Regions from separate parts of the Streptomyces sp. NPDC085931 genome, predicted to be linked through region 1. Evidence: riboswitches for the same ligand, from Rfam matches in the RefSeq annotation. Region 1 holds a riboswitch; the other holds the start of a gene.
What was found. A riboswitch is a leader RNA that binds a small molecule or an ion and turns the genes downstream of it on or off. The one in region 1 is predicted to bind cobalamin.

Region 1 (5,282 bases):
TGGCTGGTCGGCCTGCCGTCCAGCTCCTCGCACGCCCTCATGGGCGGTCTGATCGGCGCCACGATCGCCTCGGCGGGCGTCGGCGCGGTGCACGGCGACGTGCTGGTGACCAAGGTGCTCATCCCGGCGATCGCCGCCCCGCTGGTCGCGGGCATCGCGGCGATGCTGGCCACGCGGCTGACGTACTCCCTGGGCCGCAAGGCCGACGGCAAGGCGTCCGAGAAGGGCTACCGGGCCGGCCAGATCGCCTCGGCGGGCCTGGTCTCCCTGGCGCACGGCACCAACGACGCGCAGAAGACGATGGGTGTCATCACCCTGGCCCTGGTCGCCGGCGGCGCCGTCGCCCCCGACTCCGACCCGCCCCTGTGGGTCATCCTCTCCGCGGGCGTCGCGATCGCGCTCGGCACCTACCTGGGCGGCTGGCGCATCATCCGGACCATGGGCAAAGGCCTGACCGACCTCCAGCCGCAGCAGGGCTTCGCCGCCCAGACCAGCGCGGCCACGGTCATCCTGGCCTCCTCGCACCTCGGCTTCTCCCTGTCCACCACCCACTCCGTGTCCGGCTCGGTGATGGGCGCGGGCCTCGGCCGCAAGGGCGGTGTCGTCCGCTGGTCGACCGCGACGCGGATGTTCGTCGCCTGGGGCCTGACCCTGCCGGCGGCCGCCCTGGTGGGCGCGCTCGCCGAGTACGTCACCGGCTTCGGCGCCTGGGGCACCGCCGTGGTGGCCGTCTTCCTCGTCGCCTCCTCGGCGGCGATCTGGAAGGTCTCCCGGCGCGAGGTCGTCGACCACACCAACGTCAACGACACCGGCGCCGAAGCCGACGAGGAGCCGGCCGGCGTGGTGACCGCGGCGATGGCCGCGGTGACGCCGCCGCCGGTGGGCCCGAGTTCCGACGTGCCGCCGATCCCGGCGCAGGCGACCGCCGAGCGGACGCCCTCCACGACCACCACGGTCTGACCCCGCCCACCGGCTAGCAAGGAAGAAGCAGAGATGAAGATCGACTGGGCGGCCCTCGGCTCCGTCTTCGGCGTCAGCCTCGTGGTCACCGTGGCCCTCGTGGCCCTGTTCACCCTCGGCATCACCGGTCTGTCGCGCCGCGAACGGGCGGTGGCGCAGGGCGGGTCCGCGGGCCTGGCGGTGACGGGCGCGTACGCGTGCTTCGCCGCGTGCGCCGCGGCCGTGGGGTACGGCATCTACCTGATCGTGGCCTGACGGCCCGACCGCACAGCGTGTCCGCCGGGCGGCACGGGACCTCGCTCCCGTGCCGCCCGGTCGTCGTGTGCGCGAAGGGGGCGGTGTGGGGTTCTCCACACTCTCCCCTCGCAGGTCAAGGGCAAGTTGACGGCGGTTCGCGCCCGTGGTGGACTTCCGGGGCCAGTACGGCGGCAGGAGAGGAAGCCGGTGTGAGTCCGGCGCGGTCCCGCCACTGTCACCGGGGTAGCCATCCCCCGGGAGCCAGGAACTCTCACCGCCGGTCACGTCGAACCAGGGCGCGGACACCCTGAGTGAGGACACGTATCGCCATGCGCGGCTGCCGACCGAGGTTCAGCACCCCACCCCTGCCCGCCCCGTTGGGCGGCTGACCCCATGGGTGCCGGTCGCGTCTTCGCGTACGGTGCCGCCGCCGGCCTGATCGGTGACCTGCTGCTCGGCGATCCCCGCCGAGGGCATCCGGTCGCCGTGTTCGGGCGGGCCGCGGCTGCCGTGGAACGAGTGGTGTGGCGGGACCACCGCGGGTGGGGCGCGCTGCACACCGCGGTGTGCGTGGGAGGAGCCGTCGCCCTCGGGGCCGTCGCCGAGCGTGCCGTACGCCCTTCCGCCGTCGCCTCCGTCGCGCTCACCGGTGCCGCCACCTGGGCCGTCGTCGGGGGGACTTCGCTCGCCCGCGAGGCGCGGGCCGTCGCCGGGGCCCTGGAGGCGGGCGACGTGGAGGCGGCCCGGGCGCGGCTGCCCCATCTGTGCGGGCGCGACCCGCAGGCCCTGGACGCCGACGGCATCGCCCGGGCCGTGGTCGAGTCCGTCGCCGAGAACACCTCCGACGCGGTCGTGGGGGCGCTGGTGTGGGGGGCCCTGGGCGGGGTGCCGGGGCTGCTCGGGTTCCGGGCCGCCAACACCCTGGACGCCATGGTCGGGCACAAGTCGGCCCGTCACCGCCGCTTCGGGTGGGCCTCCGCACGGCTGGACGACGTCATGGGGTGGCCGGGGGCGCGGCTGACGGCTGTCCTGGCGGCGCTGGCCGGGCCGGACCCGCGCGGTGCCGTGCGTGCCTGGCGGGCGGACGCGGCGCGGCATCCGAGCCCCAACGCCGGTCCCGTGGAGGCCTCGTTCGCCGGGGCGCTCGGGGTGCGGCTGGGCGGGACCCTGTCCTACGGCGGGCGGGTGGAGCACCGGCCCGTCCTCAACGCGCCGGGGCGGGGCGTCGGCGTCGGGGACGTCGAACGGGCCGTGCGGCTGTCCCGGCGCGTCGGCTGGCTCGCGCTCGGCGTCTGTGCCGCCGCGCGCCACATCACGAAGGGGCGTACGTCATGAGCGGTGGGCTTCTCGTCGCCGGGACCACCTCCGACGCGGGCAAGAGCGTCGTGACGGCCGGGATCTGCCGGTGGCTGGTGCGCCAGGGCGTCAAGGTCGCGCCCTTCAAGGCGCAGAACATGTCCCTCAACTCCTTCGTGACGCGGGAGGGCGCCGAGATCGGGCGGGCGCAGGCCATGCAGGCGCAGGCCTGCCGCGTCGAGCCGACCGCGCTGATGAACCCCGTGCTGCTCAAGCCCGGAGGCGAGCAGAGCAGTCAGGTCGTGCTGCTGGGCAAGCCGGTCGGGGAGATGAGCGCGCGCGGCTACCACGGCGGGCGGCAGCAGCGGCTGCTCGGGACGGTGCTGGACTGCCTGGAGCAGTTGCGGGGCACGTATGACGCGGTGATCTGTGAGGGGGCCGGTTCTCCCGCCGAGATCAACCTGCGGCGGACCGACATCGTCAACATGGGCATCGCCCGCAACGCCGGGCTGCCCGTGCTCGTCGTCGGCGACATCGACCGGGGCGGTGTCTTCGCCTCGTTCTTCGGCACGGTGGCGCTGCTGTCCCGCGAGGACCAGGAGTGCGTCGCCGGGTTCCTGGTCAACAAGTTCCGCGGGGACGTCTCCCTGCTGGAACCGGGCCTGGACATGCTGCACGGGCTGACCGGGCGGCGCACCTACGGCGTGCTGCCGTTCCGGCACGGGCTGGGGATCGACGAGGAGGACGGGCTGCGCGTGTCGCTGCGCGGGACGGTCCGCGAGTCGAACGTCGCGCCGCCCGTCGGCGAGGACGTGCTGCGCGTCGCCGTGTGCGCCGTGCCGCTGATGTCCAACTTCACCGACGTGGACGCCCTGGCCGCCGAACCGGGCGTCGTGGTGCGGTTCGTGGACCGGCCGGAGGAACTGGCCGACGCCGACCTCGTCGTGGTGCCCGGCACCCGCGGCACGGTACGGGCGCTGGACTGGCTGCGCGAGCGGGGGCTCGCCGACGCCCTGGTCCGCAGGGCCGCCGAGCAGCGTCCGGTGCTCGGCGTCTGCGGCGGCTTCCAGCTCCTCGGCGAGCACATCGAGGACGACGTGGAGAGCCGCCGGGGCCACGTCGACGGGCTCGGGATCCTGCCCGTGCGGGTGCGGTTCGCCCGCGAGAAGACCCTCACCCGGCCGGCGGGCGAGGCCCTCGGCGAACGTGTCGAGGGCTACGAGATCCACCACGGGGTCGCCGACGTCACCGGTGGTGAGGCCTTCCTGGACGGCTGCCGGGTCGGCCAGACCTGGGGCACCCACTGGCACGGCTCACTGGAGTCGGACGGCTTCCGGCGGGCGTTCCTGCGCGAGGTGGCGGCCGCCGCGGGCCGCCGTTTCGTGCCGGCTCCGGACACCTCGTTCGCCGCGCTGCGCGAGGAGCAGCTCGACCGGCTCGGCGACCTGATCGAACAGCACGCGGACACGGACGCGCTGTGGCGGCTCATCGAGTCCGGCGCACCGCAAGGACTGCCCTTCATCCCACCGGGAGCACCCGCATGAGCACTGTGTTGTTGTTGTCGACCGCCGACACGGACCTGCTGGCGGCCCGGGCCGCCACGGGTGCCACGTACCGGATCGGCAATCCGACCCGCGTGGACGTGCGCGAGGAGCTGCCGGCGCTGTTGGACGGCGCGGACCTCGCCGTGGTGCGGCTGCTCGGCGGCAAGCGGTCCTGGGAGGACGGGCTGGCCGCGCTGAAGGCCTCCGGGATCCCCACCGTGCTGCTGGGCGGCGAGGCCGTGCCGGACGCGGAGCTGATGGCCGAGTCGTCCGTGCCCGCCGGGGTCGTCGCCGAGGCGCTGAAGTACCTCGTGGAGGGCGGGCCGGAGAACCTCACCGAGCTGGCCCGCTTCCTGTCCGACACCGTGCTGCTCACCGGTGAGGGCTTCGCCGCGCCGCGCAAGATGCCCGAGTACGGGGTGCACGGCGAGCGGGCGCACCACGCGGGCCGCCCGACCGTCGGGGTGCTCTTCTACCGGGCTCACGAACTGAGCGGCAACACCGCCTTCGTGGACACCCTGTGCGACGCGATCGAGGCCCACGGCGCCAACGCGCTGCCCGTGTACTGCGGTTCGCTGCGCGGCGCCGACGAGGGGCTGTACGAGATCCTGGGCCGGGCGGACGCCCTGGTCGCCACCGTCCTGGCCGCCGGCGGCACGCACGCCTCGCAGGCCTCGGCGGGCGGTGACGAGGAGGCCTGGGACATCGGCGCGCTGGCCGGGATGAACGTCCCGGTGCTGCAGGGGCTGTGCCTGACGTCCTCGCGGCAGGCCTGGGAGGAGTCGGACGCCGCCCTGTCCCCCATGGACGCCGCGATGCAGGTGGCGATCCCGGAGTTCGACGGGCGCCTGACCACCGTGCCGTTCTCCTTCAAGGAGCAGGGCCCGGACGAGGTGCCCGTGTACGTCGCCGACCCGGAGCGGGCCGCCCGGGTCGCCGGCATCGCCGTACGGCACGCCCGGCTGAAGCACAAGGCGAACGCGGAGAAGAAGCTCGCGCTGGTCTTCACCGCGTACCCGACCAAGCACTCGCGGGTCGGCAACGCGGTCGGGCTCGACACGCCGGCCTCGGCGGTGCGGGTGCTGGACGCGCTGCGGGAGGCCGGGTACGCCGTCGAGGGCTACCCGGACAACGGCGACGAGCTGATCCACCGGCTGATCGAGGCCGGCGGGCACGACGTGGAGTGGCTGACGGAGGAGCAGCTCGCCTCGGCGCCCGCGCGGGTGCCGCTGGCGGACTACCGGG
Region 2 (5,282 bases), on a different contig from region 1:
CTGCCCGTCGCCCTGGTGGGGCTCGCCGGGCTGCTGCTGGTCGCCCGCCGGGTCGACGCGCTCGCCCTCGGCGACGACGCCGCGCGCGGTCTCGGCGTGCCGGTGCACGCCACCCGCGTCACGGTGGTGGTGCTGGCGGCGCTGCTGTCCGCGGCGGCCGTCACGCTCGCCGGTCCGCTCGGCTACGTCGGGCTCTGCGCGCCCGCCCTGGTCCGTCCGCTGGCCCGCCGGTTCCGGGGCTTCACCCGCGCGCGGGCGGCGCTGCCCGCGGCCGGGCTGGCCGGGGCGGCGCTGGTGCTCGGCTCGGACGTGCTGCTGCGGTCCCTGATCCCGGCGGACACGGCGGTGGGTGTGCCCACCGGCATCGTCACCAGCCTGGTCGGGGCCGTGTTCCTGGTGGCGACGGCCCTGCGGCTGCGGGACACCGCCGGGGTGGAGCCACCGGACCGGCTGCGCATCCCCGGCCGGACGGCGTTCCTGGTCACGGTGGGGACCCTGGCCGCCGCGGTGGTGGCCGTCGCCCTCGCCGGTGTCCTGCTGGGCGACACCAAGCTCCTGCTCGGCGACGTCGCCAACTGGGCGCAGGGCCGGGCCGGCCGGACCGTCTCCTTCGTCCTGGACACCCGGGTGCCGCGGGTGCTCGCCGCCCTCTGCGCGGGTGCCGCGCTCGCCCTGGCCGGCACGCTGGTGCAGGCCGTGACCCGCAACCCGCTGGCGGAGCCCGGGGTGCTGGGCGTCTCCGGCGGCGCCGCGCTCGGTGCCGTGCTGCTGGTGACCACCGTGCCCGCCGCCGGTTCCTGGGGTGTCGCGGGGGCCGCCTTCGCGGGTGCGGCCCTGGCCTCCGCCCTCGTCTTCGGGCTCGCCGCCCGGGGCGGCTACCAGCAGAGCCGGCTGGTCCTCGTCGGCATCGGCGTGGCGGCCGGGTCGACGGCCCTGATCAGCCTGCTCATCGTGCTGACCGACCCGTTCAACGCCACCAAGGCGCTGACCTGGCTGTCCGGTTCGACGTACGGGCGCACCACGGCGGACGTGGTGCCCGTGGCGCTCGTGCTGGCCCTGGGGGTGGCCGTCGCGGTCGCCCGGCGCACCGAGCTGGACCTCGTCTCGCTGGACGGGGACACCCCGCGTCTGCTCGGGCTCGCACTGCCCCGGGCCCGGCTCGGCTTCCTGGTGGTGGGCGTGCTGCTGGCGGCGACCGCCGTGGCCTCGGCCGGCACCATCGGCTTCGTGGGCCTCGTCGCGCCGCACGCGGCCCGGGCCCTGGTGGGCCGGCGGCACGTCCGGGTGGTGCCGGTGGCCGTGCTGCTCGGCGCCGCGCTCGTCGGCACGGCCGACCTGCTGGGCCGGACCGTGATCGCCCCGGCCCAGCTGGGCGCCGGTCTGATGACGGCCGTGATCGGCACGCCGTACTTCCTGTGGCTGCTGGTCCGGAGCCGGCGGGCGGCCTGAGGCCGTGTCAGGCGCGGTCGCCGTCCCGTCGCGCCCGCGGGCTGAAGACGTACAGGCCGAGGATGTCCGGCAGCGGGGCGACGCCCGGGCCGCCGGCCCGCACCCAGGCCACGACGTCCTCGGTGGCGGCCGGGTCGTTGACCAGGCCGAGCCAGACCGGGCGGGCGCCGGCGGCCCGGCCCGCGGCGGACGGCTGCACGACGACGACGTTGGCCTGGTCGCAGACGTCGAGGCAGTCGGAGATCCGCACCGGCGCCGCCGCGCGCAGGCGCGCGGTCTGGGCCGCGTGGTCGACGCCTCTCACCTTGGGGCTGCCGCAGCAGCAGTCCCGGCAGACGACGACCCGGCAGGGCGGGGCATCGCCGCGGGGGTCGTCCAGGGGTTCGCCGGCCGGCGTCGCGGGCATGCCGCACCTGCCCTCTCTCCGGGGAGATCCGCCCCGGTGGTCCGTGGAGGAGGCGACCGCGTGAGTCTCCTGGCTCTCGGGTCGCCGCCGGTCCCGGCCTTCCCACCCGCTTGCGGGCAGTGGCCTGTCGGGACCGGCTCGCCGATCACAGTGGCGGGACCGCGCCGGATTCACACCGGCTTCCTCGTCCGCCGTCGCCCTTGTCGCCGGTCATCATTCCACGGGGCCGCGCCGGGGTCAGGACCGCCTGAGCGGGTTCGGCAGCGGCAGGTAGCGGGCGTCGGCGCCGTCCGCGCCCGTCCAGCGCAGCAGCAGGTTCGTCTTGGCGGGCAGGGTCGGGGAGGCGAGCAAGGCCGGGATCTCCGGCAGGTCGTGCCGGGCGAGTGCGCGGCGGACGGCGGGCCAGGGGTCGAAGCCGGGCCGGCGTTCGGCGAGGGCACCGGCGATCTCGGTGAGGTGGTTGACGAGCAGGCAGTACACCAGCCGTTCCCAGCCGGCCGCGCGCTCCACGTCCGGCAGCAGCTTGACGCCCTCGGCGTCCCGGTACAGCACCTGCACGGGCATGCCGGCCGTGTCCACGGCGACCAGCGTGTTCTGCAGATGGGCCTCGACGACGACGCCGTGGCCTGCGAAGGCCGCCAGGACCGGGGGCACGGCGTGCGCCAGATAGGCCTCCCACCAGGGCTCCGGGTCGGTGACCCGGTCGAGCGGGTTGCCGTCGAAGCCCTCGACGAGGGCGGCCGCGAGCAGCGGGGTCGCCCCGGGCACGAGGCGGCCGGTGAAGCCGTCGCGGACCAGGACGGCGAGGGCCTCGAAAGAGAAGCCGGCGGTGCGGTACCCGCGGTCGCCGAGCCAGCCGGGCGGGCCGTCGTACGCCGCGAAGGCCGCGCTCGTGGCGGAGTCGGTCCGGCGCAGGGCGAGCAGGTCGTGGCGCCAGAGCCGGCGGATGTCGTTGGTGATGCGCACGTCCAGGCTGAACTTCAAAAACAGGTCCCGCTCGGGGGCGTAGACGGTGCGGATCGCGGCCGTCGGCCAGGTGTCGAAGGCCGTGGTGCCGAGCCGGAGGAGTCTGCCGTCCGCGAAGGCGGGGGCCAGCTCCCGGGCGGCCAGGTCGAGCTGCCAGGGGTGGGCCGGGAGCAGCCGGTAGCCGGGCGGTGCCGTGCCGAGGGCGTCGAGCGCCGTAGTGTCGCCGTCCTCCACGACGGTGTCCTCGCGCAGGCCGAGCAGGACCAGCGGGAAGCGGGCGTACGCCTCGGGCGCGTACGGCAGCCAGGCCGCGGCGGGGCCGCCGCCGCGGGCCTTGGGGGCGGGGTGGTGCGTGTGGCCGGTGAGCAGGCACTGCTCGGACCGCCGGTAGAGGTCCTCGGGCGGGGTGGCCCCGGCGCGGGCGGCGAGCAGCGCGGCGATCACGTCCCGGCTGTCGGTCATCTCGGCGGGCAGGCCGGGATTGTCCACGCCGGTGCGCCGGCGCAGTTCCGCGGCGACCAGGCCGACCAGCTCGGCGTGGCCGAGGCGCCGCCAGGTGCCCGCCGCCTCGATCTCGGGCTCGGCGGGCCGCCGGGTGCCGCGCACGCGCAGCAGGCGGTCCGCTCCGGGCAGGTGGTGGACGCGGTGTCCGTCCTCCTCGCGCACCGGCCGGGCGACCTCGCGCAGCAGGCAGTTGAGCAGGGGCACGGCGGCGTACGCGTCGGCGAGAGAGCCGATGGCCGGGTCGTCACCGTGGGCCGAGTCGTCGTCGGCGGGCGGGGGCATGAGGTCCACGCGTTCCACTCGTCCCTACGGTCCTTCCAGCGTTCCGGGCGGAGATGATCAGTATGTCGGTCGTCGCCATTCCGCTGTGACGCCCTATTCGTACCCGAGGAGTCCGCCCGTGCACCGTCCCCCCAGCGCCGAGACCGAGGTCGCCGACGAGCTGTCCGTCGTCCGGCCCGGACTCCTGCCGCGCTACGAGGCCGAACTGCCCGGCGCCCGGGCGGCCGTGCTGTCCCGCCTGTGGCGTGGCCTGACCCATGATCCACTGCCCTGGGTGACCGGCGTGGAGCGGGGCCGGGACGGGCTGGCCCTGTCCCTCGCCGACGGCCGCCGGCTGCACGGTCCGCTGCCCGATCCGTACGCGACCGGGGCGTATGTCACGGCCGTGCGGCTCGACGGGACGGAGTACGCCGATCCGGCACGGCTGATGACCGGCCTGGGCGTGCCGCACTCGGCCTCCTTCGCGGCCGAACTCGGGCACAGCGTCGCCTCGCTGGCGCTGTCCAGGGCGGGGCAGGAGGAGGACCGCCGGGCGTGGCCGCGGCGGGACTGGGAGTGGGAGCAGCGGATCGTCGACGGGCACCCGTTCCACCCGACCTGCCGCTCCCGGCCCGGTTTCTCGGTCGCCGAACAGCTGGCCTACGGGCCGGAGCACCGGCCGGTGGTGGAGCTGGGGCTGGTGCCGGTGCCGGAGGAGGAGTGCCTGGTCACCGGTGGGTGGCCGGAGGACCTGCGGGACGGGGGGCGCGTGCTGCTGCCGGTGCACCCCTGGCAGGCGGCGCACGTGCTGAAGCGGTCGTGCGAGGTGAGCCGTCCGGCGCATCCGCTGATGTCCCTGCGGACGCTCGCCCTGCCCGGCGGGCCGCATGTGAAGACCTCGCTGAGCGCCCGGCTGACGTCCTCGGTGCGGGACATCTCGCTGCCTTCGGTCGCCGCCTCCGCGCTGCTGTCGGACTTCGCCGCGCTCCCGGCCGCGCGCACGGACGGGCTGCTGCACGTCACCCGCACCCTGGGCGCGGCGGCGGCCGGCTCGCCCGACTTCGCGGCCGTGCTGCGTCAGTCGCCGCAGGTGTACGCGGGCGGCGGTGAGCGGGTGCTGCCGGTGGCCGCGCTCGCCACCACCGAACTGCCCCGGTCCGCCGCCTGGCTGGCCGGGTTCGCCCGTCTCGCCCTCACGGTCGGGCTGCGGCTGCTGGAACTGGGCGTGGCCCTCGAGGCGCACGGCCAGAACCTCCTGGTCGTCCTCTCGGCGGCGGGCGAGCCGCTGCGGCTGGTCTACCGCGATCTGGCCGACATCCGCGTGAGTCCGGCCCGTCTCGCCCGGCACGGCATCGCGGTGCCCGAGCTGCCCGCCCGCATGGTCACGGACGACGAACGCACCCTGCGCCGCAAGCTGTTCGGTTCCCTGGTGGCGGGCGCGCTGGCCGGGACGGCCGGGTCGTACGAGGCGCTCGCGGCGGCACTGGAGGCGGCCCTGGGGGACCTGCCGGACACCGCGGACGTCGCGGCCCTGCGGGCTGAGCCCCTGCCCACGAAGGCGCTGACGCTGATGCGGCTCTCGCCGCGCACGCCCGGGGACCAGTGGGCGGAGCTGCCCAATCCGCTGCGCTGAGGGCCGTTTTGGAGGACGGCCCGAGTGATCAATAGGATCCGCCGATGATCACACGTACACGGC

Region 2: linked by a shared signal. The riboswitch ahead of ACIGAN_RS01435 ((2Fe-2S) ferredoxin domain-containing protein) and the one ahead of ACIGAN_RS20500 (cobalamin biosynthesis protein) in region 1 are both predicted to bind cobalamin.

What each region holds. Positions count from the first base shown of each region.
Region 1 covers NZ_JBITSK010000009.1:56,644-61,925, forward strand. Annotated here, with positions in the region: gene ACIGAN_RS20490 (inorganic phosphate transporter) at 1-960, shown strand, start outside; gene ACIGAN_RS20495 (hypothetical protein) at 994-1,215, shown strand; cobalamin riboswitch at 1,332-1,491, shown strand; gene ACIGAN_RS20500 (cobalamin biosynthesis protein) at 1,591-2,532, shown strand; gene ACIGAN_RS20505 (cobyric acid synthase) at 2,529-4,037, shown strand; gene cobN (cobaltochelatase subunit CobN) at 4,034-5,282, shown strand, end outside.
Region 2 covers NZ_JBITSK010000001.1:339,087-344,368, forward strand. Annotated here, with positions in the region: gene ACIGAN_RS01430 (iron ABC transporter permease) at 1-1,449, shown strand, start outside; gene ACIGAN_RS01435 ((2Fe-2S) ferredoxin domain-containing protein) at 1,457-1,855, opposite strand; cobalamin riboswitch at 1,918-2,043, opposite strand; gene ACIGAN_RS01440 (IucA/IucC family protein) at 2,093-3,625, opposite strand; gene ACIGAN_RS01445 (IucA/IucC family protein) at 3,726-5,219, shown strand; gene ACIGAN_RS01450 (VWA domain-containing protein) at 5,264-5,282, shown strand, end outside.